Regions from separate parts of the Streptomyces sp. ME02-8801-2C genome, predicted to be linked through region 2. Evidence: riboswitches for the same ligand, from Rfam matches in the RefSeq annotation. Region 2 holds a riboswitch; the other holds the start of a gene.
What was found. Region 2 has a riboswitch for S-adenosylmethionine ahead of thrC (threonine synthase). Riboswitches for the same ligand answer to the same signal wherever they lie in the genome.
Positions count from the first base shown of each region.

Region 1 (15,600 bases), on a different contig from region 2:
GCGATCGCGTACAGCCGGGCGCTGGACACCCCGTCGGGCCCGTCCCTCGGCCTGAAGATCAAGCACAGGACGTTCGACAAGCTGGTCTACAGCAAGCTGCGCGCGGTCCTCGGCGGCAAGGGCGAGTACGCCATCTCCGGTGGCGCTCCGCTCGGTGAGCGGCTCGGGCACTTCTTCCGGGGCATCGGCTTCACAGTCCTCGAGGGCTACGGGCTCACCGAGTCCTGTGCCGCCACCGCGTTCAACCCCTGGGACCGGCAGAAGATCGGCTCGGTGGGCCAGCCGCTGCCCGGCTCGGTCGTGCGCATCGCCGACGACGGCGAGGTCCTGCTGCACGGCGAGCACCTGTTCAAGGGGTACTGGAACAACCCGGGCGCCACCGAGGAGGCGCTGGCCGACGGCTGGTTCCACACCGGTGACATCGGGACCCTCGACGAGGACGGCTTCCTGAGCATCACCGGCCGTAAGAAGGAGATCATCGTGACCGCGGGCGGCAAGAACGTCGCCCCGGCCGTGATCGAGGACCGCATCCGCGCGCACGCGCTGGTCGCGGAGTGCATGGTGGTGGGCGACGGGCGGCCGTTCGTGGGCGCGCTCGTCACCATCGACGAGGAGTTCCTGGGTCGTTGGGCCGACGAGCACGGCAAGCCGGCCGGGTCCACCGCGGCGTCGCTCGCCCATGACCCGGATCTCCTCGCGGCGGTCCAGGACGCGGTCGACGACGGCAACGCCGCGGTGTCGAAGGCGGAATCGGTGCGGAAGTTCCGCATTCTTGCCTCCCAGTTCTCCGAGGAGTCGGGCCACCTGACGCCGTCCCTGAAGCTCAAGCGCAATGTGGTGGCGAAGGACTACGCGGACCAGATCGAGGCGATCTACCAGGGTTAGTAAGCCCGGTCGGCCCTGCTGAACCCCTTGGGTCTCATGGCGCGGTGTCCTCGGCGAGGACCCGCGCCATCGTCCGTTCCGCGAGCGCGGTGATCGTCACGAACGGGTTCACCCCGATCGACCCGGGCACCAGCGAACCGTCGGTGATGTACAGCTTCGAATACCCCTTCACCCGCCCGTAGTTGTCGGTCGCCCTGCCCAACACGCAGCCGCCCAGGGGGTGGTAGGTGAAGTCGTCGGCGAAGATCTTGTTGTTGGAGCCGAACAGGTCGTACCGGTACATGGTGGAGTTGGCCGAGTTGATCCGGTCGAACAGCTTCTTGGCCATGGCGACGGACACCGCGCTCTGGGCGGCGCTCCACCGCAGCCGCGCCGAGTCGGTCGCCGCGTCGTAGGTGAACGAGGCCCGTTCCGGGTTCTTGGTGATCGCCAGATAGAGGCTCACCCAGTGCTCCAACCCCGTTGGCAGCGGGGCGATTTCGGCGAAGACGGGGTTGGCGGTGTTGGCCCAGTCGTCGATGCCCATGACCGGCATCGTCGACTGGTTGGCCCCGACGGTGTCCCACAGGTGGTTGGCGCGTCCGAGCATCACGTTGCCGTTGGTCCCCCATCCGGTGCCCACGTCGGCGTTGAGCGCGGGCAGTGTGCCCGTCTCCCGGGCCCGCACGAGGAGTTCGGTGGTCCCGACGCTGCCGCCGCCGAGGAACAGATAGGTGCACCCGTACTGCTTGGTCTGGACGACCGTGCCGGTGTCGTCGATCCGGTCGGCGGTCAGGACGTACGTCCCGTCGGCGGCCCGGGTGATCGCCCTGACGCGTTCCATGGTGTTGATGGTGACGTTGCCGGTGCCGAGCGCGGAGGCGAGGTACGTCTTGTCGAGGCTGCGCTTGCCGTAGTTGTTGCCGTAGATGACCTCCTGGCCGAGCGCGGACTTGGTGGCCGTGCCGGCCGCCTCGCGCTGCATGTAGTCGAAGTCGTAGACGCTGGGTACGAAAGTGGTCTTCAGGCCCGTCTTCTCGGCGTGCTTGCGGGAGATCCGGCTGAAGCGGTACCACTCCGTGGACTCGAACCAGGCGGAGTCCACGCTGTTGACACCGAGCATCGCGCGGGCCCGCGGGAAGTAGGTGCCGTACATCTCGGCGGTGTTGACGCCGGGGAACTGCTCGGCGAAGTACGACTGGAGAGGGGTGACCGCCATGCTGCCGTTGACCAGCGAACCGCCGCCGACCCCGCGGCCGAGGAACACGGACATGGCGTCGTAGTGCACGCGGTCCAGGGCGCCGGGGTAGGGGGTGATGTCCTTGTTGACGACGTCCAGCCACAGGAAGCTGGCCAGCGGTGCCTCGGTGCGGTTCTTGAACCACATGGAGCGTTTGTCGGGGGCGGCGGTGGAACAGAAGATCTTGCCGTCGGGGCCCGCCGTGTTCCAGAGGCGGCCCATCTCGATGACGAGGGTGCGGATGCCGGCCTGTCCGAGGCGGAGAGCGGCGACCGCGCCGCCGTACCCGGAACCGATGACGATGGCGGGGGCGGACTCGACGGCGGCGGGTTCGACGGCCTGGGCGGACTGGAGGCCGACGCGGGTGAATCCGAGGGCGGCGGCCGTCTGGAAGGCGGCCATGCCCAGTATTTGACGTCTCGTCAGCTGATGCTGCATCAACTGACGGTGTATCAGCTTTTCTGTCATGACCGCAGCATCGGCGGAATTTCGACTTCCGCCTAGTAGGTGCGTACCTATATGTCGTCGGATGTGTCCGGACCTTCGGGCACCGCCGTCACAGCAGCTTCTTCAGCTCCTCCGCGAGCAGGTCCCAGCGCCACTTCTCCTCGACCCAGGCGCGCCCTCGCTCCCCCATCCGGGCACGCAGTTCGGCGTCGCCGAGCAGGACGGTGATCCGGTCGGCGGTCTCCTCCACGGAGCTGCCGCGCACCACCCAGCCGGTCTCGCCGTCCAGGACCGCGTCCGGCGCGCCCCCCGAGTCCCCGGCGACCACGGGCAGTCCCGTCGCGGACGCCTCCAGGTACACGATCCCGAGCCCCTCGACGTCCAGACCGCCCCGGCGCGTCCGGCACGGCATCGCGAAGACGTCCCCGGCCCCGTAGTGGGCGGGCAGCTCGGACCAGGGCACCGGCCCGGTGAAGCGGACCGAGTCGACGACACCGGTCTCGTGCGCGAGCTTGCGCAGCTCCCGCGCGTAGGGGCCGCCGCCGACGATCAGCAGGACCGTCTCCGGCTCGGCCGCGAGGATGCGGGGCATCGCCAGGATCAGCGTGTCCTGCCCCTTGCGCGGGACCAGCCGCGAGACGCACACGATGACAGGCCGGTCGGTGAGCCCGAGCCGGGCGCGGACCGCGGCGCCCCCCGACCCCGGGTGGAAGGTCTTCTCGTCGACCCCGGGCGGCAGCTGGACCATCCGCCGGGCCGCCCGCGGGGTCAGCGCGCCGGCGATCCGCGACCGCGTGTACTCGCCGAGGTAGGTGATGGTGTCCGTCGACTCGCCGATCCTGCGCAGCAGTTGACGCGCCGCCGGCAGCTGCGCCCACCCCGCCTCATGACCGTGGGTCGTCGCCACAAGCCGCTCGGCGCCCGCCTTCCGCAGGGCCGGAGCCATCAGCCCGAGCGGCGCCGCGGCCCCGAACCACACCGACGCGCACCCGTGTTCACGCAGCAGCCCGACGGCCCGTGCGGTGACCGCGGGCGTCGGCAGCAGCATCGTCGTCCGGTCCCGTACGACGGTGAAGGGCTGCTCGGCGTCGAAGGCGGCCGTGGCCCGGACCCCCTCGGGGCCCCGCTTCCAGGTGGAGGCATAGACGACCAGCCGGTCGGGATCGAGCCGCAGGGCCATGTTGTGCAGGAAGGCCTGGATGCCGCCCGGCCGGGGCGGAAAGTCGTTCGTCACGATCAGGGTCTTTCGCATCGCGGACGACCCTACCGAACCGCCCCCCGCACCCTTCCAGAACCCTCACAGGTGTCCGGCCCGGTTTGCGGCATTCGCACAGCCGCTCGGGAGATCATGGCCGCACGCACGACAGCACGACAGCACGAACAGGAGTTCAGGTGGACATCGCGAGCAGAGGACGGCGGCGGCTCCCCGTGGCGCTGCTGGGTACCTGGGGACTGACCCGGCTGCTCCTGCTGCTGTTCGTGACCAAGGTGTTCGTCTTCCCCGGCCCGGACGTCACGAGCGACGTCTCGGTGATCTACCACGGCTGGTACGGGGTACTGAGCCACGGCACCTTCCCACTCGCCGACGTCACCTGGCAGTACCCGCCCGCCGCCGCCCTCGCGATCCTCTCCCCCGCCACCCTGCCGTTCCTGGACTACGCGACGGCCTTCTTCGTCCTGGCCTTCCTCGCCGACCTGGTCGTCCTGGCCCTCCTCCGGTACGCGGGCGCGCGCCCCGGCGGGACACCGCGCGGCACCTGGGTGTGGGTGGTGGGCGTCCCGCTGCTGGGCCCGACCGTGTACGCCCGGTACGACGTGATGGTGACCGCCGTGTCGGTGGCCGCGCTGCTCGCCGGGGCCCGGCATCCGCGTCTCATGGGCGCCCTGGCGGGCTTCGGGGCGCTGCTGAAGGTCTGGCCGGCGCTGCTGCTCGTCGGGGCCGTACGGCGGCGGGCGTGGGCCTCGGCGGCCGTCACCGTGGCCGCGCTGGCCGCGCTGTTCGCGGTGGCCATGCCCGGCGCCTTCGCCTTCCTGACCTTCCAGGGCGACCGGGGCACCGAGGTGGAGTCGGTGGGCGCCCTCGTCTTCCATGTCGGGCGGCAGTTCGGCTGGGAGGGCCGGGTGGCGCTGAACTACGGCTCCATCGAATTCCTGGGCCCGTATGTGAAGACGGTGAGCACGGTGGCGCTGCTGCTGAGCGTCGTCGCCTTCGGCTGGCTGCTGCTGTGGCGGCTGCGCGCCACCCGCTTCCTGCCGCACACCCTCGCGGACGCGGCCTTCGTGGCGGTGCTGCTGTTCACGGTGACCAGCCGGGTGATCAGCCCGCAGTACATGGTGTGGCTGGTCGGCCTCGCCGCCGTCTGCCTCTGCTTCCGCGCCAGTGGTATGACCCTGCCCGCGGCTCTGGTCGTCGTCGCCTGTCTGGTGACGGTCCTGGAGTTCCCACTCGGCTTCGGACACGTGGTCGCCAGCGATGCCTACGGCATGACCCTCCTGTTCACCCGCAACGGCCTCCTGCTCGCCGCCTCCCTCACCGCAGCCCGTGAGCTGTGGCGTACGACGGCCCCGACCCGGGCGCAGCTCCCGCCGCTGCCCGACCAGGCCACCCGCGCCCGGGAGACTCAGCCGAGCTGAGCGCGGACATAGTCCCGCCACAGCGCGGTGAACTCCTTCGGCGTGGTCCCCAGCACGTCTGCCAGCGCCCCCTCGACGGCCCCCGCACGTGTCCCGTGGGCCCCCACGGCCCGGTAGAACTCGCCGAGCCGCGTCTCGCCCCACCGGTCGGCGATCATCCGGCACGCCAGCCAGCCGCTCTCGTACGCCCGGGCCAGCTTCGCCCCGTCCCCGTCGAAGCCGAAGTCCGCGTCCACGGGAAGCGCGTCCGGCACCTCGCCCGAGTCCACGACGCGGGCCAGTTCGGGCGCCACCTGGACCGCCGTACGGCCCGTTGACCGGTAGCCGACCCAGTCCGCGTATCCCTCGGAGAGCCACAGGGGCGTGGCCGCCGAGGTGGCGGTACGGGTCGCCACATGCGTGGTCTCGTGGGTGAGCACGACCTGCTTGCCGAAGTCGCCGAGCACGCTGTACGCGTCGGGGTTGACGATGATCCGGTCCGCGGGCGCCCGCACCGACCCGCCCGTCTCCCCGGTCGTGACGGCCGCTATCCCCCGGTACGAGGAGGCCGGTGACCCGAGTAGCGCCGCCATCCCGTCCAGCGACTTCGGTACGAGGACCACGATCCGCTTCGTCCACGCCCCTCCCCACGCCTGGGTCACCAACGGCACGGCACGGTCGGCGAGGCCCGCGTAGCGGCTCAGGGTCCGTGCCGACTGGCCGACCCCCAGTACGAGGCTGTGGGTGCCGCGTACGGCCGTCACCGTCCCCTGGTCCCACAGTTGCTGGCCGGCCTCGCGGGCGGGCCGGTCGGCGTCGACGTACCAGTGGCCGTCTGCCCGCTCGGTGAGGCTCAGCGTCCGACCGGTGTTCAGGGGTGCCTTGTCGATGCCCTCGACGCGGTAGCTCAGCTCCACGTCGGCGGTGGCCTCGCCGTCCCCGGTGGGGTGCAGGGCGGTCAGTCGGTACGACCAGGCCGCCAGGGGGAGCGCGCGCAGCCGGGTGAACTCCGCCGGCTCACCGGTCCGCGCGTACGCCGGTGCGTCGCCGGCGAGGACCGCCGCCGCCCGCTGGTCGAGCAGCTGTTGTACGTCGGCGGACGCGGTGTCGGTCCCCGGCCGGCCGTCGCACGCGACGAGGCCGCCGAGCGAGCCGACCAGCAACCAGAGGGCCACGACCCGGACCCGCCACCCACCCCACGCACCCCGCATACGCCCTCGACCAGCCACGCCGACGATCGTACGGGCCGATTGTCAGGAAACCGAGAAAACGAGAAAACGCGAAAAAGGGGACGTACAGGCCCGTTCAGGTCCGTTCAGACCCTGGTGACCGACGAGACCGGCATCATGCCCACCGGGTCGTACCGCACCGGCGCGCCCGGATAGGGGGCGTGGATCACCTGGCCGTTGCCCACGTACATCCCGACGTGGCTGGCGTCGGACCGGTAGGTGACCAGGTCACCGGGTTGCGCCTGGGAGAGCGGGACCTGCTGTCCGGCGTACCGCTGGGCCTGCGAGGTGCGCGGCAGGGAGACCCCGGCCTTCGCGTACGACCACTGCATCAGGCCCGAACAGTCGAAGCCGGAGGGCCCGTTGGAGCCCCAGACGTACGGGCTGCCCAGGGCCGCACGGGCGGCGGCCACGGCGGCTGCCGCGCGGCCGCTCGGCGCGGCGGCGTTGCCGGGGTCCGGCAGGTCGGCGCGGTCGGAACGGGAGGCCCGGTCGTAGGCGGCACGGTCGGCGGAGGGCAGCGAGTCGAGCAGCTCCCGCGCCCTCGCCAGTTTCCGTTCGACGGTCCGCTTGTGCTCGGCGACCGCCTTGCGGCTGCGGTCGAGTTCGGCGAGCCGGCCGGTGGCCTCCGCGCGCTCCTGGTCGAGTTCCCGTAAGGCGGCCTGGAGTTCCCGCAGCTCACCTGCCTGGTGGACGCTGATCCGGTCGAGCGCGGCAGCCTTCTCCAGGTAGTCGTCCGGGGTGTCGGAGAACAGCAGCGCGAGCGAGGGGTCCATGCCCCCGGACCGGTACTGGGCGCCCGCGAGCGAACCGAGCGCCTCCCGCATGGTGTTGATGCGCTGCTGCTGCCGGGCGATCCGGTCCTGGGTCCGGGTCACCTGCTCGCGCAGCGCGTCCACGCGCTCGTCGGCCCGGTTGTAGGACTCGGTGGCCTTCTCGGCCTCCGCGTAGAGCCGGTCGACCTCTGCCTGGGTGCTGTCGGTCGGCGCGGCGACGGCAGACGGAACGGCGGCGCCGAGAGCGGCCACGGCGGCCGACAGTAAGCAGAGCGCGGCGGTGGCGCCCCGGTCGAACCCGGACGGTGCAAGGCGGCGATGGAATCCCACGAGAAGCCGCACTCCTTCCGCTGGCGGACGCTGACGATCCCCCGGTGTTGGGGGCGGGCCGACAGTAGCCGCGCGACCGCGCACCGGCCAAAGACCTCGATGGCCACGCACAGTGACGCCCCGCCTATGACGCAGGTCATGGGCGGGGCGTGGGGTCAGCGGAAGTTGTTGAGATTCGCCCGTTCGGGCGTCAACGTGTCCTGATCTTGAAAGGACCCGGAAGGAGTACGACTATCCGATCCGGCGAAGAGCAGATCAGATCCGTACGCCGAACTGGAACGGCATGTTGTCGATCGACTCGTACCGGACGACCGTGCCGCTGCGCGGAGCGTGCAGGACCTGGCCGTTGCCGGCGTAGAAGCCGACGTGGTGGTGGTCGCTGTAGAAGATGACCAGGTCACCGACCTGGAGATCGCTCTGCGAGTAGATGCGCGTACCGGCGTTGGCCTGGTCCTGCGAGGTACGGGGGATGTGGATGCCGACCTGGGCGAACGACCAGGAGGTGAAGCCCGAGCAGTCGAAGGTGTTGGGGCCCGAGGCGCTGTAGACGTACGGCGAGCCGATCTTGCTCTGCGCGACCGCGTACGCGGAACCGGCGCGGCCCGTGACATGCGAACCGCCACCGTCGAGGGCGGAGCGCTCACTGGCCCGGCTGGCGCGGGCGTCGGCGGCGGCGATGGCCGCCCGCTGCGCGGCCGTCATGGAGTTGAGGAGCTGACGCGCCTCGGTGAGCTTGCTCTGGACTTCCTTCTTCTTCTTGGCCAGCTCGCTGCGGGTGTCCGCGAGGTCCTTGAGCTTCTCGGTGGCCTCCGAGCGCTGCTGGGCGAGCGCGCGCTGCTTCTCCGTGACCTTCTTGAGCGTCTCGACCTGCTGACTGCTCAGCTGGTCCATCGTGGACGCCTTGTCGAGGTAGTCGTCGGGGTCGGCGGAGAGGAACAGCTGCACGGAGGGGTCGATGCTGCCGGTGCGGTACTGGGCGGCGGCGGCGAGTCCGAGGCTGTCGCGCAGGTCGTTGAGGTCCGCCTGACCGCGGGCCACGTTGTCCTGGAGGGTGGAGATCTCCTTCTCCAGCCGGTCCTGCTTCTCCTCGGCCCCGTTGAGCTTCTCGCTGGCCTGCTCGGTCTGCTCGTAGAGCTTGTCGACCTTCGCCTTGACCTCGTCCATGCTCGGCTTCTCACTCGGCGCGGCGTTGGCGGCGTTGGCACTGAGGGCCACGGCTGCGGCTGCGGCGGTGGTGAGCACGGTCACGCGGGTGCGGCTCGGCTGCTTCGGTCGACGATGGGACGCCACGGAGGCGAACTCCTTCTTCTCCCGCCGTCACTCCCTTTGAGTGATCACCCGAGCGGAGGTTCGAGGCATGACCCTAGTGACCTTCCTGTGATCACTTCAAATCCTGGCATGAAAAATGTTTGTCACTCACCGCATTTTTTACACACAACACACATACAGCGATGCTCGATTGACGCTACGTTGCGTAACACTTCGCACAGTCCGGCCAATTCGACCATTACGCCCAGGCCTTGTCAGCCGCGCGAGAACCGCTTCAGAAGCACCACGGAAGCCACCGGCCTGGCGCCCGCCTTGGCGATCCCGTCGGCCACCTCGCGGTCCGTCGACACGACGATGACCGGCCGGCCGGGCGGCTCGGCGCGCACCAGCTGACGGATCAGCTCGTCGGCGGTGACCCCGGCCTTGGAAAACAGGACGCGCACCCCGCGCGGCGGCGCCAGCAGCACCGGAGCGGCCAGTTCGGCGCCGTCGAAGACACAGGTCACCTCGGCGCCGGTCTGGGCGGCGAGCTGCGAGAGCTGACCAAGCAGCCGCAACCGCTGCTTCTCCAGAGGCATTTGGGGATACCCGGTCTTGGTCACGTTGTAGCCGTCGACGACCAGGTGCGCCTGCGGCAGCGCGAGCAACTGGTCGAGGATGGCCGGGTCGTTCTCCGAAAGCGCCCGCGCGGCGATGTCCTTCGGGGTCATTCGTCCCGGTTCGACCGCTTCCACCGTCTCGGCCGGCCGCACCGACACCGGCGGCAGCGCCAGCTCCCGCCGCAGCCCCTGGGCCGCGTCGAGCACGGTGTCCAGCAGCAGCCGTACGCGCATGTCCTCGACGCTGCGCCCCTCCCGGGCGGCGCGTCTGCTGGCCTCCAAAGCCGCCTCGACCTCGCTCAGCCGCCCCTTGAGCCGCCGGGTCTCGCTCTCGGCCGCGGAGACCTGGGTGTGCCCCTCGCCGCGCAGGGCCTCCATCTCGGCGTGCAGCTTGCGCAGGGCCGCCTCGCCCCGCTTGACGTCGCTGAGGGCCGCACGCAGCTTGCGGTGCAGCGACTCCGTCTCCTTCTTGGCCGACTCCAGCTCCGTACGGAGCCGTTCGGTCTCCGCACGGGTGTGGTCACGGGCGGAGGCCAGCTCCTCGCGCAGCCGCTCCAGTTCGGCCCGGCTCTCCTCGTCGGCCCGCTCGGCGTCGGCGCGCTGCGCCTCCTCGCCGGCCGCGGTGACGAGCTTGACCCAGCCGGTGGGCCGCAGCACATAGGCCGCGGCGGCCACGTCCAGCGGATCCGCGGCCGGAGGCGGCGAACCGGCGTCGAGAGCACCCGCCAGCTCCGGCTGGGCCTCACGCAGCTTCTCCCCGATGCGCTGCCGGAACAGCGTGTCGGTCTCCAGCGCGGCGGCCATCGCGTTCCCGGCGAACTTGGCACGCCGGTTGGGCGCGAACCGCGCGTACTGCCGCAACTGCGCGGGCAGTTCGCCGACGGTGAGCCCACCGAACCCGTCGGAGACGATCTGTACGACGCGCCTGCGCACGCCGTCGGGCAGCGGGCGGTCGAGCACCTCGGCGGCGCCGTCGCCCGGCTCCCCGCCTGTGGTCTCCACCATCCGTCACCCCAACCGATTCCGGTGCGGGCCCCGCGCTCCCGTCAGGAGCCGGCGCCCGGCCTGTCCACGAGTTCCACCTGATCCACGGCGTTGCACCAACGGCAGCGCACCGACTCGATGGTCTCACTGACCACCTCGCGCTCCTCCACCGTCGGATCTCCGGCGAGGTCGAGGTGCACGTACTCCACGACCTTCGAGGAGCGCGTCACGTCGAAACGCGTGAGGTTGCCGCACAGAGCACAGCGCCACCGGGTCGTGTCGGTAGGCAGAGGAACCGTCATCGTGGATATGTTCGCTTTCCTTCTAGTATCCGTGCTGCGCCAGTTTCCCTGGAGCGTGTGGCTCGTAACCCTAAGGCCTGCCGGGTACCCACCGCCCGTCCGTCCACAGCGGCGAGGCGGTCTGCACTGTTCGGTCCCGTTACGTCATGCTCTGTGTCCATGATCGGCGAGTTCGAAAAGTGGCGTACGACGGTCGGCGGATCGGTCGGCAGAACGGTCCGCGCCCAGTCGGCGCCGGTGACGTACGGGCTGATCGCCGTCTGCTGTCTGCTCTTCGTCATCGGCCCCGCCTCGGGACTGAACCCCGGGTACGGCACCGGCGATGCCTTGCTCGCCGCCCAGCGGGCCTACTTCCGGCGCTGGGGCGTGGTCCCCGCCGACCTCTTCACGGGCTCCCCGCGGGCCACACTCACCCCGGCCACGGCGCTCTTCGTGCACGGCAGCTGGGTCCACCTGCTGGGCAACATGCTCTTCCTCTACGTCTTCGGCGCGATGACGGAGGAACGCCTGGGCCATCTGGAGTTCGCCCTCTTCTATCTGGGCTGCGGCTGTCTCGCCCTGCTGGGGTACGCCGCCGCCAACGCCGGCTCGCAGCAGACGCTGGTGGGGGCGTCCGGCGCGATCTCGGCGGTCCTGGGCGCGTTCCTGTACCTCTTCCCGGGCGCCCGGGTCACCAGCCTCTTCCCGTTCCTCTTCTTCCTCCCGCTGCGCTTCCCGGCCTGGCTCACCCTCCCGTTCTGGGTGACCCTCCAGTGGGTGGCGGCGGGCCGGGCGTCCAGCGGTCCGGGAGTCGCGTATCTGGCACACGTCGTCGGCTTCGGCCTCGGCTTCGTCCACGCGTGGGTGCGGTATCGGCGTACCACTAGAGTGAGGTCCGCCCCAGCGCCGGCCACCGAGGGAGAGAACCAGCCGTGATCACCGCGATCGTGCTCATCAAGACCAGCGTGGACCGGATCCCCGAGATCGCGGAGTCGATCGCCGCACTGGACAGCGTGAGCGAGGTCTTCTCGGTCACCGGTACGTACGACCTGATCGCGATGGTCCGCGTCAGGGCCCACGAGGACCTGGCGGAGATCATCCCCGGCAGCATCAGCAAGATCCCCGGCGTGGAGGCGACGGACACACACGTGGCGTTCCGGACGTACAGCCAGCACGACCTGGAGGCGGCGTTCGCGATCGGGCTCGATTCCTAGGGTCCATTGGCGGATGCGGGTCGCATGTGGCTTGTGCGCAGTTCCCCGCGCCCCTGGGTCCGCTGGCGCCACCCCGGTTCACCAGCACCGGCCGGCACCCCCAGCCCGTCCGGCGTTTGAGGACGAGCGCTTTCGGAGCGAAACGGGGGGTCTGGGGGCGCAGCCCCCAGGGATGGGGCGGTAGGGGCGGCGGGGGCGATCAAACGGCCGGCACGCAACGCCCGTCCTCAGTCCGGTACTGCCACCGAGCCCCGTCCCGCACAAGCTCCTTCACCGCCCCCACGAACCGCTCAACGTGCTCGTCGGGGGTGCCGGCCCCAAAGCTCACCCGGATCGCGTTCAGCGACTTCTCCCCCGGCGCCGCCTCGGGCGCCCCGCACTCCCCCTGAGTCTGCGGCTCACTGCCCAGCAGCGTCCGCACCAGCGGATGCGCGCAGAACAACCCGTCCCGCACCCCGATCCCGTACTCCGCGGACAGCGCCGCGGCGAAGTGCGAGCTGTTCCACCCCTCGACGACGAACGAGATGACCCCGACCCGCGGCGCGTCGTCACCGAACAGCGAGAGCACCCGCACCTCGGGCACCTCCGCCAGCCCCGCCCGCACGGTGTCGATCAGGTACTGCTCCCGGGCCACCAGCGACTCGAACCCGGCCTCCGTGAGGGCCTTGCAGGCAGCGGCGATCGAGTAGGCACCGATGACGTTCGGCGACCCCGCCTCGTGCCGCGCGGCGCTGTCGTGCCACTCCACGTCCACTCCCCCGTCCTCGCGCCGCGTGACCTTGCGGCTGGCCCCGCCACCGGCGAGGTACGGGTCGGCGGCGCGCAGCCAGTCGGCGCGGCCGGCCAGGACCCCGGAACCGAAGGGCGCGTACAGCTTGTGGCCGGAGAAGGCGACCCAGTCGACGTCCAGGTCCTGGACGGAGACCGGGTGGTGCGGGGCGAGCTGGGCGGCGTCCAGGACGATCCGGGCACCGTGCTCGTGGGCGGCGGCGGCCAGCTCCCGTACGGGCCACAGCTCACCGGTGACGTTGGAGGCGCCGGTGACACAGACGAGGGCCGGGCCCTTGGGGTCACGGGCGGCGAGAGCCTCCCGGAGGGTGGCGACGGCCTGCTCGGGGGTGCGCGGGGCGTCGAGGTAGGTGACCTGGGCGTGCTGCCAGGGCAGCAGCGAGGCATGGTGCTCGGTCTCGAAGACGAAGACCTGGCAGCCGTCGGGGAGGGCGGAGGCGAGCAGGTTGAGGGAGTCGGTGGTGGACCGGGTGAAGATCAGCTGGTCGTCGGCGCGGCAGTCCAGGAACTCGGTGACGGTCCTGCGGGCGGTCTCGAAGAGGTCCGTCGACAGCTGGGAGAGGTAGCCGGCACCCCGGTGCACGCTGCCGTAGTAGGGCGCGTACGCGGCCACGTCGTCCCAGACCCGCTGGAGAGCGGGCGCGCTGGCGGCGTAGTCGAGCGCCGCGTAGGTGACCTCGCCGCCGGTGACGAGCGGGACGGTGACATCACGGCCCAGAACGGGCAGCGGGGCACAAACGGTCCGGTCGGCGGCAACGGTGGAGACAGACATGGCGAACTCCCGTGAGAGACAAGAGGAATCGCTGTGCGGGCGGACACGTCGGGCTATGGCCTCGGACGTGGCTCAGCACAGGAAAAGGAAAGGAAAAGGGTGCGCGGAGGCGGGGCTCGGCAGCCCTATCGCATTCGCTTGCTCACGGAAGACTCCCTCGAACGACCAGGACCCCTGGTGTCGAGAGGGGCCCGCGCTTGCCGTAAGCCTTGCTGCCTACGGCCTGGTCTTCATCCCGGGGCACCCCGCCACGGACGGAGGGTTGCCGGACAGTCGGCCGGGGCCTCATGACTGTCACTCATGACCTGGAAGAGAACGTAACGGAGGTGATCGACGTCCCGCAACCCGTGTCCGGATCGCGGGACGCCCACCACCGAGGAAGGAGTTGCTAGGAGTTGCTGGCCGCCGCCCACCGCTCGAGCGTCCGCTTCGCCGCCCCGGAGTCGATGGACTCCGCGGCCCGCGCCATCCCGGCGCCGATCTGCTCGGCGAGCGAACCCGGCCCCGGGTCCAACGCCACCAGCGCCGCCGCCGAGTTGAGCAGCACGGCATCCCGTACGGGCCCGGTCTCGCCGTCCAGCAGCCGCCGGGCGACCGCCGCGTTGTAGGAGGAGTCGCCGCCGCGCAGCGCCTCCACCGGGACCAGTTCGATGCCGACGTCGCGCGGGTCGAAGGTCTCCTCGGTCACCTTGCCGTCCCGGACGACCCACACCCGGGAGGTGGCGGTGATCGTCAGTTCGTCGAGACCGTCGTCGCCCCGGAACACCAGGGACGAGTTGCCGCGCTCGGCGAAGACACCGGCGACGATGGGCGCCATCCGAGGGTGCGCGACGCCGACCGCCTGGGCCCTGACCTTGGCCGGGTTGGTCAGCGGGCCCAGGATGTTGAAGACCGTCCGGATGCCCAACTGGCCGCGCGCGGCGCCCACATGACGCATAGCGGGATGGAACTTGGCCGCGAAGCAGAAGGTGATCCCGGCCTCCTCCGCCACCTCGGCCACCCGCTTCGGCGTCAGTTCCAGATTGACCCCGAGCTGGCCCAGGACGTCCGACGCCCCGGAGGCCGAGGAGGCCGCCCGGTTGCCGTGCTTGACGACCTTGGCGCCCGTACCGGCGATGACGATGGCCGACATGGTGGAGATGTTGACGGTGTTGGCGCCATCGCCGCCGGTGCCGACGATGTCGACGGTCGGCCCCGGCACCTCGATCACGTTGGCGTGCTCGTACATGGCCTCGACGAACCCGGAGATCTCCTCGACGGTCTCGCCCTTGGCGCGCAGCGCCACCACGAATCCGGCGATCTGCGCGTCGGTCGCCTCACCGCGCATGATGAGGTTCATCGCCCAGGCGGTGTCGGCCGCGCTCAGGTCATGACCGTCGAGAAGGCCGTTCAGCACGCGGGGCCAGGAACGGACCGCCGCGGTGTCGCCTCCGGCGGGGTTCACAGCGCTCATCTGCCGCTCCTGGGTACCGTCCCTGCGGGATCCGCGGGACTTCTAGTGGGAATGGGCACACCCTATCCAGCCCGGCGGCACGACGAAGGGCCCCGTCCGATGTACGGACGGGGCCCTTCTGCCGTGTGTGGCGAAGCGGGGTGATCAGTGGTGGCCGTGGCCGCTCGTGATCTCCTTGTACTCCTCGGCGGTGGGCTTGGCGATCTGGCTGTCCTCGCCGTAGTACGACTCGCTGAGCTTGGCGCGCAGCTTCTCGGTGCCCTTCACCTTGCGCTCGACACCGTTCTCGTCGACCGTGGCGCCGATCGCGGCCGGCACGTACTGCTCGTGCGCGGTGAGGGTGTGCAGGGCCTCCTGGCTGAGCGGCTCGTGCACCTCGATGAACTCACCGTGCGGCAGGCGCTTGATGATGCCGGACTCGCGGCCGTGCAGCACCTTGTCCTTGTCGCGGCGCTGGAGGCCGAGACAGATCCGCTTGGTGGTGATGAACGCGAGGACCGGGGCGACGAAGAACGCCACGCGTACGAACCAGGTGATCGCGTTGATCGACAGGTGGAAGTGCGTGGCCCAGAGGTCGTTTCCACCACCGATCAGCAGCACCATGTACCAGGTGATCCACGCGACGCCGAAGGCCGTACGGGTCGGGGCGTTGCGCGGGCGGTCCAGGATGTGGTGCTCGCGCTTGTCGCCGGTGACCCAGGACTCGATGAACGGGTAGACCGCGATCGCGACCAGGACCA
Region 1 covers NZ_JARAXP010000001.1:6,813-22,412, reverse strand. The annotation lists gene PV396_RS00105 (AMP-dependent synthetase/ligase) at 1-885, shown strand, start outside; gene PV396_RS00100 (GMC oxidoreductase) at 920-2,506, opposite strand; gene PV396_RS00095 (glycosyltransferase family 4 protein) at 2,661-3,803, opposite strand; gene PV396_RS00090 (glycosyltransferase family 87 protein) at 3,944-5,185, shown strand; gene PV396_RS00085 (hypothetical protein) at 5,173-6,393, opposite strand; gene PV396_RS00080 (NlpC/P60 family protein) at 6,480-7,499, opposite strand; gene PV396_RS00075 (NlpC/P60 family protein) at 7,755-8,789, opposite strand; gene PV396_RS00070 (NYN domain-containing protein) at 9,023-10,372, opposite strand; gene PV396_RS00065 (hypothetical protein) at 10,414-10,653, opposite strand; gene PV396_RS00060 (rhomboid family intramembrane serine protease) at 10,813-11,568, shown strand; gene PV396_RS00055 (Lrp/AsnC family transcriptional regulator) at 11,565-11,846, shown strand; gene PV396_RS00050 (aminotransferase class V-fold PLP-dependent enzyme) at 12,046-13,407, opposite strand; SAM riboswitch class IV at 13,596-13,713, opposite strand; gene trpD (anthranilate phosphoribosyltransferase) at 13,796-14,860, opposite strand; gene PV396_RS00040 (cytochrome bc complex cytochrome b subunit) at 15,005-15,600, opposite strand, start outside.
Region 1: linked by a shared signal. The riboswitch ahead of PV396_RS00050 (aminotransferase class V-fold PLP-dependent enzyme) and the one ahead of thrC (threonine synthase) in region 2 are both predicted to bind S-adenosylmethionine.

Region 2 (15,600 bases):
CCTTATGGGGTAAGAAAATGAACGTACCAATGAATACCTATGTGAATGATCGAAGGCGGGTCAGTGATGATCTGTGCCGATCGGTAGGGGGTTGGAGCTGCTGCAGCTGGAGTGCGTTCAAGGGCGTTCTGGTGAGCGGGTGTGAGTGCTGCTGGTCTCGGTTGTGTTGCCTGCCTCGCTCGTGGGGCCGATTTCAGTGGGGAACTTACGTTCTTGCGTCGAATGCGTGACCTTTGCGGGTGGTGCTCGTTTCCCATCGCGACGGGATCTTCGAGTGGGGCCGGGCGGGGGTGGCGGGGTGGGTGAGCTGCGGAGCATCGCGGTGCCGTTCGTCGTGTCCGGTCCGATTGGTGTGGCCGTCCGGACCCGTCTCAAGCAGCTGACGCCCGGCGATGAGAAGGTGCTGCGGCTGGTGGGCGCCCATTTGGGCTCGTTGGCTTCGAGGGATCTCAGGGCGCGTTGCCGGGACGGTCTGGAGCATTCCGGTGAGGCGTGGGCGGTGCGGAAGCGGGCGCTGACACCTGCCTCGTCGTCGCGGTGGGCCGGGTCGATCACCAAGGCCACGCATGACCAGTGGGCGCTGGCCCGCCGCTGCCAGCTGGCGCACCTCCACAACCTGGAAGCCGGTATCCGCACGATCGAAGCCCGGCTGGGGTTGCCGGTCGGGCAGAAGGGGACGAAGAAGGCGCCGGGAGGTTACCGGTCCAGGCGGGAGTGGCATGCGAAGTCGCGGCGGCTGCGGGTACTTCAGGACCGGCTGGCTGCCGCGCGGGCGGACCGTGAGGCCGGTGTGGTGCACGTCGTGCGGGGCGGCAAGCGGCTGGCCCGGACCCGGCACCACCTTGACGCCGCCCAGCTCACGGAGTCGCAGTGGCGTGGGCGTTGGGAGGCGGAGCGCTGGTTCTGCCACGCGGACGGGGAGTCCGGAAAGCGGTACGGCAACGAGACGATCCGCGTCAGCCCCGACGGCGAGGCCAGCATAAAACTCCCTGCGCCGCTCGCGTATCTGGCCAACGCCGCGCACGGCCGGTACATCCTGGCCTGCCGGGTGACGTTCGCGCACCGGGGCGGCGAGTGGGCGGATCGTGTCGCGGCGAACCGGGCCATCGCCTACCGTATCCACCGCGATACGGTCCGGGAGCGCTGGTATCTGACGGCGTCCTGGCAGATCCCGCCCATCCCGAGCATTCCGATCGAGGCGGCGCTCGCCCACGGCGTGATCGGCGTCGACATGAACGCCGATCACCTCGCCGCCTGGCTCCTGGACACCCACGGCAACCCGACCGGCACTCCGCGCCGGTTCTTCTACGACCTGACCGGCGCTGCCGAGCATCGTGACGCGCAGGTCCGCCACGCCCTCACCCGCCTCCTGCACTGGGCCCGAACCTGCGGCGTGAAGGCGATCGCGGTCGAGGACCTGGACTTCGCCGCCGAGAAGACCCGGGAGAAGCACGGCCGCAGGAAACGCTTCCGGCAGCTGATCTCCGGCATGCCCACCGGCAAACTCCGCGCCCGGCTGGCCTCGATGGCCGACCAGACGGGTATCACGGTCATCGCCGTGGACCCGGCCTACACCTCGAAGTGGGGCGCGCAGCACTGGCAGAAACCCCTCACCACCACAACCCGTAGGACCACTCGCCACGACGCTGCCGCCGTGGCGATCGGAAGGCGCGCCCAGGGACACCCGATCCGGCGACGGACGGCACCGCCCCCACACGACCGGAGTGATCGTGCGGGGCATCGGACCGTCCAGGCCAGACCGGTTGTTCCTGGGCGTGAGGGAACCCGCCCCCGCATTCCCGGACCACGGACACGATCCGTAGGCGCCGGACGCGGAGCGAACGCGGGCAACCAGAACGCCCAACACCGTCCGGGGCGTTCGGCCGAGCACGAGACCTGGCAACAGGACTCACTCCCGCTCAGTCTTTAGGAACGGTTCAGAGCAGTGCGACGGCGTAGGGTACGGATGATCGCGGCGGTGTCCGCACTCGGCATGACGGCAGCGCTCGGGGGCTGCGGAACCACCGGCTTGGGTGAGGTCACCCCAAAGCTGGTCGCCGCCGACTACGGCGACTCCGAAGCCAACAGCTCCCAGAAGTACTGGGACGACCTGGCCAAGGAGTACGAGGACACGCACCCCGATGTGAAGGTCGACGTCAGCGTGTACTCCTGGAACGACGTCGTCAACCGCACCCGGTACGGCGTGCCCTTCGCCGCCTCCACCCGCCTCCTCTTCTACAACAAGAAGCTCTTCACCGCGGCCGGCCTCACCCCGCCCACCACCTGGAACGAGCTGGCCGCCGACGCCGCCGCGCTGAAGGACGAGGGCGTGAAGTACCCGTACGCCCTTCCGCTCGGCCCCGAGGAGGCACAGGCCGAGACCATGCAGTGGCTGCTCAGCGGCGGCGACGGCTACACCAGCGCCGTCGGCACGTACGGCATCGACTCCCCGCAGAACATCAGGACGTTCACCTGGCTCAAGGACGAACTCGTCGACAAGGGACTCACCGGCCCCGTCGCCCCCGGCAAGCTCAACCGGGCCGCCGCCTTCGCCGCCTTCGCGCGCGGTGAGGTGGGCATGCTCAACGGGCACCCCTCGCTGATGAAGATCGCGGCGGCCAAGGGAGTGGATGTCGGCATGGTGCCGATGCCCGGTGAGGAGAGTTCGACGCGGTCCGCGATGGGAGTCGCCGACTGGATGATGGCCTTCAAGGAGAACGGCCACGGCAGCCAGGCCGGCGACTTCCTCGACCTCGTCTACGACGAGAAGAACGTGCTCGCCTTCTCCCGCGAGTACGACCTTCTGCCGGTCACCACCTCCGCCTCACAGACGATGGCCACCGCCACCCGGGACAAGGACCTCGCCCCCTTCCTCGCGGAGCTCCCGACCGCCCAGCTCTACCCGGTCGGCAAGACGCCTGGGCACAGGTCAGAGCGGACATCAAGCAGCGGATCGGTACGGCGTTCGCGGCGGGCGGGAGTCCGGCGGGGGTGCTCACGGAGCTGCAGACGCAGGCCAATGCGGAGGAGAACGCCGAGTAGGCCGGGGGCGGCCGAGTAGTAGGTTCGGCGTATGAGCGAGGGTGCGGGCGGGGCGCGGGAGCTGGAGCGGCGGGAACTGGAGATTCTCGCGCTCGAGCGGCGGGGGTTCTCTGGGCCTGGGGCCAAGGAGCGGGCGATCCGTGAGGAGTTGGGGCTGGCGCCGGTTCGGTACTACCAGTTGCTCAACGCGCTGATTGATGACGAGCGGGCGTTGGCGTGTGATCCGGTGACGGTGAACAGGTTGCGGAGGGTGCGGGAGGGACGGCGGGGTGAGCGGTAGGCTCACCCCGTTCCTGGGGGCTGCGCCCCCAGACTCCCCTCCCCCCTGAACGGGCCTTGTCCTCAAACGCCGGACGGGCTGGCAGAGGTTAGGGTCGGGGCATGGATTCCCTGCCATCGCCCCTGACGCAGGCCGGTCGTGACGGGCTGGATGCCATTCTTGGTCGGCCCCGTGGGGCCGTCGTCGTTCTCGACTTCGACGGGACCCTTGCTCCGATCGTCGCCGACCCCGAGCAGGCCCGCGCTCACCCCGACGCCCTTTCCGCCCTCTCCGTCCTCGCCCCCGAGATCGCCTCCGTCGCCGTCCTCACCGGTCGGCCCGCCGGGGTCGCCGTGCGCCACGGCGGTTTCGCCGGTGTGTCCGGGCTGGAACACCTCGTCGTCCTGGGGCACTACGGAACGGAACGCTGGGACGCCGCCACCGGCAAGGTCAGTGCCCCCGCCCCGCATCCCGGCGTCGCCGCCGTCCGTGCCGAACTGCCCGGGTTCCTCGAGCGGTTCGGGGCCTGGCAGGGCACCTGGATCGAGGAGAAGGGCCGGGCCGTCGCCGTGCACACGCGGCGGGCGACGGATCCGCAGGCCGCGTTCGAGGCGCTGCGCGAGCCCCTCGCCGACCTGGCGACCCGGCACGGCCTGATCGTCGAACCCGGGCGGCTCGTGCTGGAGCTGCGCCCGCCCGGCATGGACAAGGGCGTCGCCCTCGAGGAGTACGTCCGCGAGATCGGCGCCACCTCCGTCCTCTACGCCGGTGACGACCTCGGCGACCTCCCGGCGTTCGCGGCGGTGGAGAAGCTCCGGCAACAGGGAATCCCGGGTCTGCTGGTGTGCAGCGGCAACAGCACCGAGGCCGTGACGGAACTGGCCGAACGCGCCGACCTCGTCGTCGACGGCCCCGCCGGAGTCGTACGCCTGCTCCAGGCCCTTGGACGAACCATCATCAGTCGCTGAGCGCGTTCAGCTGGTCCAGGAACCACTGGGCCGGGGGCAGCGCCGTCGCCGCCGCGGCCAGGCGTTTCGTGCGTTCCGCACGTTCGCCGGCCGGCATGTTCAGCGCGTCCTCCAGGGCCCGCGCCGTCTGCGTGACGTCGTACGGGTTCACCACCAGCGCCTCCTCGCCCAGCTCCTCGTACGCTCCCGCCTCCCGCGACAGCACCAGCGCGCAGCCCTCGTCGGAGACCACCGGGATCTCCTTGGCGACGAGGTTCATGCCGTCGCGGATGGGGTTGACGAGGGCAACGTCGGCGAGGCGGTAGGCGGCCAGGGAGCGGGCGAAGTCGTCCTTGACGTGGAGGACGACTGGGGTCCAAGCGGGGGTTCCGTAGGTGGAGTTGATGTCGTCCGCCAGGCGTTGCACCTCGGCCGTGTAGTCGCGGTAGACCGCCAGGTCCTGGCGGGAGGGGTACGCGAACGCCACATGCACGACCCGCTCGCGCCACTGCGGGCGGTCCTCCAGCAGCTGCCGGTACGCCAGCAGTCCCCGCACGATGTTCTTCGACAGTTCGGTGCGGTCCACGCGGACGATTGTCTTGCGGTCGCCGGTCCCGCCGATCTCCGTCCGCAGGGCGGCCATCCGCTCCTCGACGTCCGGCTCGTGCGCGCGCCGGCGCAGGAAGTCCGCGTCCGCTCCCAGGCCGTGTACGCCGATCCGGGTGTCGCCGAGGCCGCCGACCAGGTCCGTACAGCAGGCGGTGAACGCGTCCGCCCAGCGGCGGGTGAGGAAGCCGAGGCGGTCCGCGCCGAGCATCCCGCGCAGGAGCTGCTCGGAGATGTCGTACGGCAGCATCCGGAAGTAGTCCGCCGGTGCCCACGGAGTGTGCGAGAAGTGACCGATGCGCAGGTCGGGGCGCAGCTCGCGCAGCATGCCCGGGACCAGGCACAGGTGGTAGTCCTGGACCACCACCGACGCACCCTCGGCCGCCTCCGCCGCCAGCGCCTCGGCGAACGCCCGGTTGTAGGCCTCGTACGACGCCCACTGGCGCCGGAACTCCGCGTCGAAGACCGGCTCCAGCGGGGTCTGGTACAGCATGTGGTTGACGAACCACAGCACCGAGTTGGCGATGCCGTTGTACGCGTCGGCGTGCACGTCGGCCGGGATCGCGAGCATCCGCACCCCGGGCTCGCCCGTTCCCCGCCGGACCGCCTCGCGGTCGCCGTCGGCGAGGGCCGAGCAGACCCACAGGGCGTTCGCGTCCGGCCCGATCGCCGACAGCCCGGAGACCAGCCCGCCGCCGCCGCGCCTGGCGTGCAGCGAGCCGTCCTCCTGGATCTCGTAGGTGATCGGGCCGCGGTTGGACGCGACCAGCACGCGGTATCCGCCCGCCCGCGCTTCCTGTACGTCCGCCACACCCGGCACGCCTTGCACTTCCTGCTCACCCTGCGTCGAAGCCATACGCCTGAACCTAGCCCGGGCCGGAAACGCTCAAACGTACACACGTACGTACCGGCCGTATACAAGCCGCACGGGTGGTGTGACGCCGGGCTACGCGACCTTCCTTCTCGCGTACTCCGCGATCTCCGCCATCGGCGGGCGTTCCTCCGTGTCCACCGAGTACGTACGCGGCTCGAAGCCGTCCTCTCCGCGCTCGAACTGGGTGAGCGAGGGGCGGATCAGCTGGCCCCGGGCGAGCCGGAGCTGGGCGGTGCGGTAGATCGCGGCGGCCATCCGGCCCAGGGCCTGTCCGTCCTGGTGGCGGTGTTTGCGCACGCCCACATCGACCTGCGCGAGCGCGTCCAGGCCGACCAGGTGCAGGGCGTCGATCAGCATGCCCAGTTCCACGCCGTAGCCGACGGGGAACGGCAGCTGTTCGAGGAGCGAGCGGCGGGCCGCGTACTCGCCGCCGAGCGGCTGGACGAAGCCGGCCAGCTGCGGCCAGTGCATGTTGAGCAGGGGGCGGGCCATGAGTTCGGTCACTCGGCCGCCCTGGCCGGCGGTCCTGCCGGAGGCGGGCGAATCCAGCTCGGTGCCGAGCGGGCGGTCGTACATCGCCTTGACGAGGTCGACACCCGGGTCCGTGAGCAGGGGGCCCACGATCCCGGAGACGAACTCCGACGAGAACTCCTTCAGGTCCGCGTCGACGAAGCAGACGATGTCCCCGCTGGTCACGAGCAGTGAGCGCCACAGGACCTCGCCCTTGCCCGGCACCGCCGGGATGCGCGGCAGGATGTCGTCGCGGTGCACCACCCGGGCGCCCGCCGCGGCGGCCACCTCGGAGGTACGGTCGGTGGATCCCGAGTCGACGACCACGATCTCGTCGACCAGCGGGACCCGCAGCATCAGGTCACGGCGGATGACGGCGACGATCTCGCCGACCGTCTCCTCCTCGTTGAGCGCGGGCAGGACGACACTCACCGTGGCGTTCGAGGAACGCTTCGCGGCGATCAGCTTCTTGAGCGGGCGGTCGCGGGCGGCCCAGGAGCGCGTGCTCAGCCAGCGCTCGACGTCTTCCAGCACGTGCGGCTCTCCCTTACGTTCGTGGGGGGAAGCGCGATCTTGTATCTCGCGGTTCGGACGGCTCCCACCACCATCCAAGCCTTCGGTTACAGTCTTGAACAACGCGGGTGACCATCGCATGTCCGAGGGCAGCGGCGTTCACAAGCTCACAACCTGACAACTTCATACCGCTCATCCAGAGGGGCAGAGGGATACGGCCCGATGAAGCCCCGGCAACCCTCCAGTCGGCACTCGTGATCCGGTAACGGTCAGCGAGGCTCCCGGCTCGGGAAGGTGCCAAATCCGTCTCACGGCGAAACGCGTCGTGAGAAAGATGAGGAAGGGTTTCGCCTCCATGGCTGCGCAAACTGCCGAGAGCACCACGACCGGCTCCGTCACCTCCGCCGTTCCCCCCGTCGATCTCGGTCCCGCGACCGCGCTCTCCTGTCGCGAATGCGGCCACCGGGTCCCCCTGGGTCCTGTGTTCGCCTGCGAGGAGTGTTTCGGCCCGCTGGAGATCGCTTACGACTTCGCCGTCAACTCGGCCGCCGACACCGAGGAACTCCGCAAGCGCATCGAAGCGGGACCCGCGAACATCTGGCGTTACGCGCCCCTGCTGCCCGTCCCCGCGAACGTCGCCGAGAAGCCGAACATCAACCCTGGCTGGACCAAGCTCGTCAAGGCCGACAACCTCGCTCGCGAGCTGGGCGTCGACGCCGGCAAGCTCTTCGTCAAGGACGACTCCGGCAACCCGACCCACTCCTTCAAGGACCGGGTCGTCGCCCAGGCCCTGGAGGCCGCCCGCGCCTTCGGCTTCACCACGCTCTCCTGCTCCTCCACGGGCAACCTGGCCGGTGCCGTCGGCGCCGCCGCCGCCCGCGCCGGGTTCCGGTCCTGCGTGTTCATCCCGCACGACCTGGAGCAGGGCAAGGTCGTCATGGCCGCGGTGTACGGCGGCGAGCTCGTCGGCATCGAGGGCAACTACGACGACGTGAACCGCTTCTGCTCCGAGCTGATCGGCGACCCGGCCGGCGAGGGCTGGGGCTTCGTCAACGTCAACCTGCGCCCGTACTACGCGGAGGGCAGCAAGACCCTGGCGTACGAGATCTGCGAGCAGCTCGGCTGGCAGCTGCCGGACCAGCTCGTCGTGCCCATCGCCTCCGGGTCGCAGCTCACGAAGATCGACAAGGGCCTGCAGGAGCTGATCAAGCTCGGGCTGGTCGAGGACAAGCCGTACAAGATCTTCGGCGCCCAGGCGGAGGGCTGCTCGCCGGTGTCCGTGGCCTACAAGGCCGGGCACGACGTCGTACGGCCGCAGAAGCCCAACACGATCGCCAAGTCGCTGGCCATCGGCAACCCGGCGGACGGGCCGTACGTGCTGGACATCGCGCGGCGGACCGGGGGTGCGGTGGAGGACGTGAACGACGAGCAGGTGGTCGACGCGATCCGGTTGCTCGCGCGCACGGAGGGGATCTTCGCGGAGACCGCCGGGGGTGTGACGGTGGGCGTGACGAAGAAGCTGATCGAGAGCGGGTTGTTGGATCCGACGCTCACGACTGTCGTGCTGAACACCGGGGACGGTCTGAAGACGCTGGACGCGGTTGCCGATGTTGGTCTGACCGCGACGATTCGGCCCAGCCTTGAGTCGTTCCGTGAGTCGGGGCTCGTTTAGCCGTTTGTTGTCTGCGGGCCGTGGGGGCTGGTCGCGCCCACGCGGCGGTAGCCGCAAATTCAGCACAGCCCCGCGCCCCTATGGGGCGCGTCATCTGACCGGAGGTTCATCGTGAGCGTTTCTGTTCGTATCCCCACCATCCTTCGTACCTACACCGGTGGGCAGGCCGAGGTGAGTGCCGAAGGGGGGACCCTCGGGGAGGTCATCGCCGATCTGGAGAAGAACCACACGGGGATCGCCGCCCGGGTGCTCGACGACCAGGGGAAGCTGCGGCGGTTCGTCAACGTGTACGTCAATGACGACGACGTCCGCTTCGAGCAGGGGCTGGAGACGGCGACGCCGGACGGCGCGGGTGTGTCGATCATTCCGGCCGTCGCCGGAGGCTGAGCCGCGGGGCTGTTGATACCCGTCAGTAGTAACCATCGGTAACATCGATTACCGAGAGTTCATCGAATTGCCCCCTCCGTGAGAGAAGCGGAGGGGGCAATTCTGTATGGTTGAGCGCGGTACAGTTGGGGAAGCCGCACCTTCTCGCTCGCCGCACGCGTATTAATTCCTGCCGCGCACCCAACGAGAAGTAGCCAAAGTGTGCAGGCCTTTTGCGTTTTTTGTTCTCTTTGTGGGGCCCGGCTTGCCCTGAATCCGCGTGAATTCTCCGCATATTTCCTGACCTGGCGTGCGCGGATTTCTCGTCCGATTGACCTGTTGCAGAGGGCAGTTGGACAGATACATTCGGCCGCGGTCGACGCGTTCCGGCGCACACCTCCACCGGTTGGGGGGGTGAGGTCTGACCCGGATCCGCGAAGTGCGGATCCGTGCAAGGGCCAGTAATAGGGGAGTTAGGCATGGCTCAGGGCACCGTCAAGTGGTTCAACGCGGAGAAGGGGTACGGCTTCATCGCGGTCGACGGTGGTGCGGATGTTTTCGTCCACTACAGCGCGATTCAGATGGACGGCTACCGCACCCTCGAGGAAGGTCAGCGGGTCGATTTCGAGATCTCGCAGGGCCAGAAGGGGCCGCAGGCGGACATGGTCCGTCTGGCGACCAGCTGAAGCAACGCGCCGGCGCACCGCAAGCGACGTTCTTCTTCCTTCGTTGAAGGATTCGATGGGCTCGTACCTCGTGGGACCTCACGGGGTACGGGCCCATCGGCGTGCCCGTCGACGTGTCCGTCCATGTGCCCGACGGCATGCCTACCGGCGCGTAGGTATCCGCCGTTCACCTGGGGATCTTCGAGAGCCGCTTGCACTCGGCAGGGGCGAGTGCTAATCATTGGCGTTAGCACTCTGAAGGTGAGAGTGATAACGAAGGACCGGGTGGGTGAGGCCCGCAGGCCAGGTGGTGCAAGGAACCACAGGGCAGGCAGGCCGTCCGTCGCGGGCGCCAGCGCGGTCCGGAGCAATCCACCCCAGTCCGGGAGGACCACTTCACATGGCCAAGATCATCGCGTTCGACGAGGAGGCACGGCGCGGTCTCGAGCGCGGGATGAACCAGCTCGCCGACGCCGTCAAGGTCACCCTCGGCCCCAAGGGCCGGAACGTCGTCCTCGAGAAGAAGTGGGGCGCCCCCACGATCACCAACGATGGTGTGTCCATCGCCAAGGAGATCGAGCTCGAGGACCCGTACGAGAAGATCGGCGCCGAGCTGGTCAAGGAAGTCGCGAAGAAGACGGACGACGTAGCCGGTGACGGCACGACGACCGCGACCGTCCTGGCCCAGGCGCTGGTCCGCGAAGGACTGCGCAACGTCGCCGCGGGTGCCAACCCGATGGCGCTGAAGCGCGGTATCGAGAAGGCCGTCGAGGCCGTCTCCGGTGCGCTGCTCGACCAGGCGAAGGAGGTCGAGACCAAGGAGCAGATCGCTTCGACCGCCTCCATCTCCGCCGCCGACACGCAGATCGGCGAGCTCATCGCCGAGGCGATGGACAAGGTCGGCAAGGAAGGCGTCATCACCGTCGAGGAGTCCCAGACCTTCGGTCTGGAGCTGGAGCTCACCGAGGGTATGCGCTTCGACAAGGGCTACATCTCGGCGTACTTCGCGACCGACGTGGAGCGCATGGAGGCGTCGCTCGAGGACCCCTACATCCTCATCGCCAACTCCAAGATCTCCTCGGTCAAGGACCTGCTCCCGCTCCTCGAGAAGGTCATGCAGTCGGGCAAGCCGCTGCTGATCATCGCCGAGGACGTGGAGGGCGAGGCCCTCTCGACCCTGGTCGTCAACAAGATCCGCGGGACCTTCAAGTCCGTCGCGGTCAAGGCCCCGGGCTTCGGCGACCGCCGCAAGGCGATGCTGAACGACATCGCGATCCTCACGGGTGGCGAGGTCATCTCCGAGGAGGTCGGTCTCAAGCTCGAGAACACCTCCCTGGACCTCCTGGGCCGCGCGCGCAAGGTCGTCATCACCAAGGACGAGACCACGATCGTCGACGGCGGCGGCTCCGCCGACCAGGTCGCGGGCCGGGTCAGCCAGATCCGCGCCGAGATCGAGAACTCGGACAGCGACTACGACCGCGAGAAGCTGCAGGAGCGCCTGGCGAAGCTCGCCGGCGGTGTCGCGGTCATCAAGGCCGGCGCCGCGACCGAGGTCGAGCTCAAGGAGCGCAAGCACCGCATCGAGGACGCCGTTCGCAACGCGAAGGCGGCCGTCGAGGAGGGCATCGTCGCCGGTGGTGGCGTGGCCCTGCTCCAGGCCTCCTCGGTGTTCGAGAAGCTGGAGCTCGAAGGTGACGAGGCGACCGGCGCCAACGCCGTGCGGCTCGCGCTGGAGGCCCCGCTCAAGCAGATCGCCGTCAACGGCGGTCTCGAGGGTGGCGTCATCGTCGAGAAGGTGCGCAACCTTCCCGTCGGCCACGGCCTCAACGCCGCGACCGGTGAGTACGTCGACATGATCGCCGAGGGCATCATCGACCCGGCGAAGGTGACGCGCTCCGCGCTGCAGAACGCCGCGTCGATCGCCGCGCTGTTCCTCACCACCGAGGCCGTCATCGCCGACAAGCCGGAGAAGGCGTCCGCGCCGGCCGGCGGCGGTATGCCGGGCGGTGACATGGACTTCTGATCCCTCGAGGATCGGCAGTTCATCGCGTACGAGTTCGAGGGCGGCACCCTTCTTCAAGAAGGGTGCCGCCCTCGGGCGTTTGCGGGACCATTGGGGCGTGCTGTTCGGGGGATCAGGCGGGAGACGCGGCGGTCGGACCACTGGGGGACCAGGGGACTCGGGTCAGCCGGGGCCGCCGCCTGAACCGCCGCCCGACTCGTCGATGCCGGAGCGGACGCCGCTGAAGGGGCGCGGGGTGCATTCGGCGTATGTGTACGTCGGGGCCGGGCTGTTCGTGGCGTCCGTGCTGGTGGTGGGGGCGATTCCCGCGCTGCTGGCGGCGGGGGGTGGGACGGGAGACGGGGGTGACAGGTGGTCGTCAACCACCTGGACCCTGTCGGTGCCCGACCCGACGTACGAGGTCCAGAAACCGAACGCCTTGGGTGAGCTCCTGCGGCGCGTGGACATCGGATCGGTGTCGGCGGTCGACGTCGATCGGACGCCTCCCGGGGCCGGCGAATCGTGGGATGTAGCCGTACAGGCGTACAGGAACGGCAAGGACGTCGCCAGGCTGGTGGGGCGGACCCTGGTGAAGGCGCCGGCCGGCATGGTCGTCTCGTCGCCGGACACGTGCGCCAAGTTGCTCGGCGACATCGACAGCCGCGCGAAGCTCGTACCGGTGTCGCCGGACGACACCGTCTGTCTCCGTACCGACGAAGGGCGCGTCGCCAGTGTCGTCGTCACGGCTGTGGGGCGTGGTGGCGGGGTGGAGGCCGAGGTGACCGTGTGGAAGTGGCTCGGATCACAGTGAGTCGGGCTCGGGTGCGGAATGAGCCGACACCCGGCGGAGTTGATGCACATGCATGCATGTTCCTTCCGCTCACTTCCGTCCCCTTCCGAGGAGCCCCCACGTGACAGCCCCCGCCCAGACCTCCCGCGCCGCCCAGGTCCTCTCGCGCCCCCTGACGGTGAACGGCCTGACCGTGCCGAACCGGATCGTGATGGCGCCGATGACGCGCGAGTTCTCGCCCGGTGGCATCCCTGGCGAGAACGTGGCCTCGTACTACTCGCGCCGCGCGGGCGCCGGCGTCGGTCTGATCGTCACCGAGGGCACGTACGTCGGACACGACTCCGCCGGTGCCAGCGACAACGTCCCCCGTTTCCACGGCGAGGAGCAGCTCGCCGGGTGGGCGAAGGTCGCCGAGGCCGTGCACGCGGCCGGCGGGAAGATCGTGCCGCAGCTGTGGCACATCGGCATGACCAGGGAGGCCGGGCAGCCCCCGTACACCGACGCCCCGCCGGTCGGGCCCTCCGGGCTGCGGCTTGACGGCACCGCCGGTGGCGGCAAGGAGATGACGCAGGAGGACCTGGACGACGTCATCGACGCGTTCGTCGCGGCCGCGGTGGCCGCCGAGCGCATCGGCTTCGACGGCATCGAACTGCACGGCGCCCACGGCTACCTGATCGACCAGTTCCTGTGGGCGGGCACCAACCGCCGCACGGACGCGTACGGGGGTGACCCGGTCGCCCGTGCGAAGTTCGCGACGGAGATCGTGGCCGCCGTAAGGGAGGCCGTGTCCGCGTCCTTCCCGATCATCTTCCGGTACTCGCAGTGGAAGGGGGGCGCCTTCGACGCGCGCCTCGGTGAGACCCCCGAGGAGCTGGAGTCGATCCTGACCCCGCTCGCGGCGGCCGGCGTCGACGCCTTCCACGCCTCCACGCGCCGCTACTGGCTCCCGGAGTTCGACGGTTCGGACCTCAACCTGGCCGGCTGGACGAAGAAGCTCACCGGCAAGCCGACGATCACGGTCGGCTCGGTCGGCCTCGACGGCGACTTCATCAAGGGGTTCGCGGGCGAGGGCTCCCCGCTCAAGAGCATCGACGACCTCCTGGACCGCCTGGAGAACGAGGAGTTCGACCTCGTCGCGGTCGGCCGCGCGCTGCTCCAGGACCCGGAGTGGGCGGCGAAGGTGCTCGAGGGCAGGACGGGTGAGCTGAAGGCGTACGACGCGGCGGCGCTGCGGTCGTTGAGCTGACCTGACCTCAACGCGGTGTACGCCCTCATTCTGATCACCTCGGTGATCAAGTTCTTCGACACGGAACTGCCGTGACAGCACGAGGCCCCGGGCGATAATGCCCGGGGCCTCTCAGTGCACTTCGTGTCAGCAGGTGAGCGTGAGGATGACGGAGCGGTTGTGCTCGGCGGGTCCCGGGAGCAGGGTGCCGTCGGCACGGTCCATGACGTAGCCGGGCCAGTTGATGCCGACGCCGCGGACGGTGATGCGGTCGGCCGGCACGCCCAGGTCGACGAGCAGGGTACGAACCGCCTCGGCGCGCTGGAGGGAAAGCCGTGTGCGGCCCGCTTCCGTTCCGGCGGACGCGGTCGTGCCGGTGAGCCGGACCTTCGCGTCGTGGGTCGTGGCCCAGCCTGCGAGCTCCCGCAGCGCCGTCCTGGCCGCTTCGGGGTCGCGCAGGACCGCCAGGTCGGGCTTGAAGCCGACGCTGCCGTCGTTACGCAGCACATGGTCGCCGCAGCCGGCGGTATACGTCTCCACCGCGGGGACGGGAACACGGGAGACCGCCGGAGTGTCCGGGAGGGAATGTCCCTGGCGGGGAGTCGTGTCCACGGAGACGCAGGCGGCCTTCGCCTTTTGGGCGATCGCCTGCCAGATGGCCACCAGGTTCCCCTGCCGACGAAGGGGCAGCGACTCCTGAGGAACGGCCGTGTCCCCGATGCCGTTCAGCACCACGTTGATTCCGGTGAGCTGCGGCAGCGACGCGTTCCGGGCCAGGAATGCGGCGACGTCGCCCGGTTCCGCGTCGAGCACACCGCTCTCCCGGAAGTCGAGCGGCGCGACGGTCTGGAGTCCCGAGTCGACGATGGCCACGGTGCCGCCAGGACCGACGGCCCGGGCGGCGAGGGCGAGTGCGGTCAGTGGATCGGCCTCGGGGCGTTCCGCTTTGGTACTGCGCAGCACAGCCTTGACCCGCTTGATGTAGGCCTTGCGGTCAGCGGCTCGAGCGGGGTCGTTCTGCCCGTTGGTGCGGAACGCCTCCGAGAAGACCGTCTCGGGCGAGCCGTCGACCCGTACGACCACGACGGGCGCCTTCGCGTCCACCGCGGCGTCGAGCAGAGTGTTCACGTACCGGGACGGCTGCGGAGCGGGGCTGTTGGCGTGGGCGCCCAGCACCAGCGCGAGAGCCTTGGTCTCGGCGGCCGGACATCCGGAGGCGGGCGGCGGGGCGCTCCTTGCCCCCGCAGTGTCACAGCCGACGGCGGTCGTGACGACGAGGCCCAGCATCGCGGTTGTCCGCGCGAGGCCGGCGAGGGTACGGAGAGAGGCGGGCATTCTCATTTTCGGCACTCCAGGTCGTGAGGTCGGGTCGGTGGAGCCCGGAAGGGGCTCAGGGGTGAGATCAGGGACGAGGTCAAGGACGAGGTCAAGGACGAGGTCAAGGGCTGGTCCAGTGCCGTCCGCAGGCCGGGCAGCGCAGCCCGAGACGGCAGTTCTGGCAGGAACCGCCGCGGTCGGCCGGGCCTGTCGGGCAGGTCGGGCAGACGCGGAGCTCCCTGCCGCAGTGCGGGCAGAAGTCGGGCCGGGGCGGGGGCGGTCCCATCGGGTACCGCCCCGCAGCCGGGCTCACGCCGCCTTCTCCGGCGGCGGGGCCGAGTGCAGGCCCGGCCCCGCCGGCGACGGCTTCACCAGCCGGGCGCCGGAGTCGGTGAGACCGTCCGTGGCGGCCGGGTCGCCGAGGTGAGCAGCCATCAGGTGACGTGCGTAGTGCTTCAACTCCTCGGCCCAGGCCAGACGTTCTGCCGTGGCCGACTCCCAGCGCCGACGGTCGCGCTCCCGCTCCGCCAGCTCCTGCTCGTACCGGTGGGTGGCGCGCACCTGACGCGGGGCCAGCCGCTCCACCTCGCCCCGGGCCTCCGCGTGGCCGCGGAGTGCTCGGGCGTACGACTCGGCCACCGGATTGTGGGAAAGGTACGAGGTGGCGCCCGCGATCAGACCGCCCGCCAGGAAGAGCCCGAGGAAGAGCAGGGCCCCGCCCACGTCGTGACCGGCGGCGACGCTCTGTGCCGACGAGTCGGCGACAGGAGTGTCGAACGAGTCGCCGCCGGCCTCTCCGGTCGACATGTGGG
Region 2 covers NZ_JARAXP010000008.1:148,007-163,606, forward strand. The annotation lists gene PV396_RS26515 (IS200/IS605 family accessory protein TnpB-related protein) at 299-1,930, shown strand; partial or broken gene PV396_RS26520 (extracellular solute-binding protein) at 1,967-3,042, shown strand; gene PV396_RS26525 (DUF3263 domain-containing protein) at 3,074-3,322, shown strand; gene otsB (trehalose-phosphatase) at 3,424-4,269, shown strand; gene PV396_RS26535 (alpha,alpha-trehalose-phosphate synthase (UDP-forming)) at 4,259-5,710, opposite strand; gene PV396_RS26540 (glucosyl-3-phosphoglycerate synthase) at 5,801-6,772, opposite strand; SAM riboswitch class I at 6,941-7,092, shown strand; gene thrC (threonine synthase) at 7,107-8,423, shown strand; gene PV396_RS26550 (MoaD/ThiS family protein) at 8,535-8,810, shown strand; gene PV396_RS26555 (cold-shock protein) at 9,269-9,475, shown strand; gene groL (chaperonin GroEL) at 9,855-11,477, shown strand; gene PV396_RS26565 (hypothetical protein) at 11,713-12,267, shown strand; gene PV396_RS26570 (NADH:flavin oxidoreductase) at 12,320-13,492, shown strand; gene PV396_RS26575 (OmpA family protein) at 13,619-14,806, opposite strand; gene PV396_RS26580 (hypothetical protein) at 15,098-15,600, opposite strand, start outside.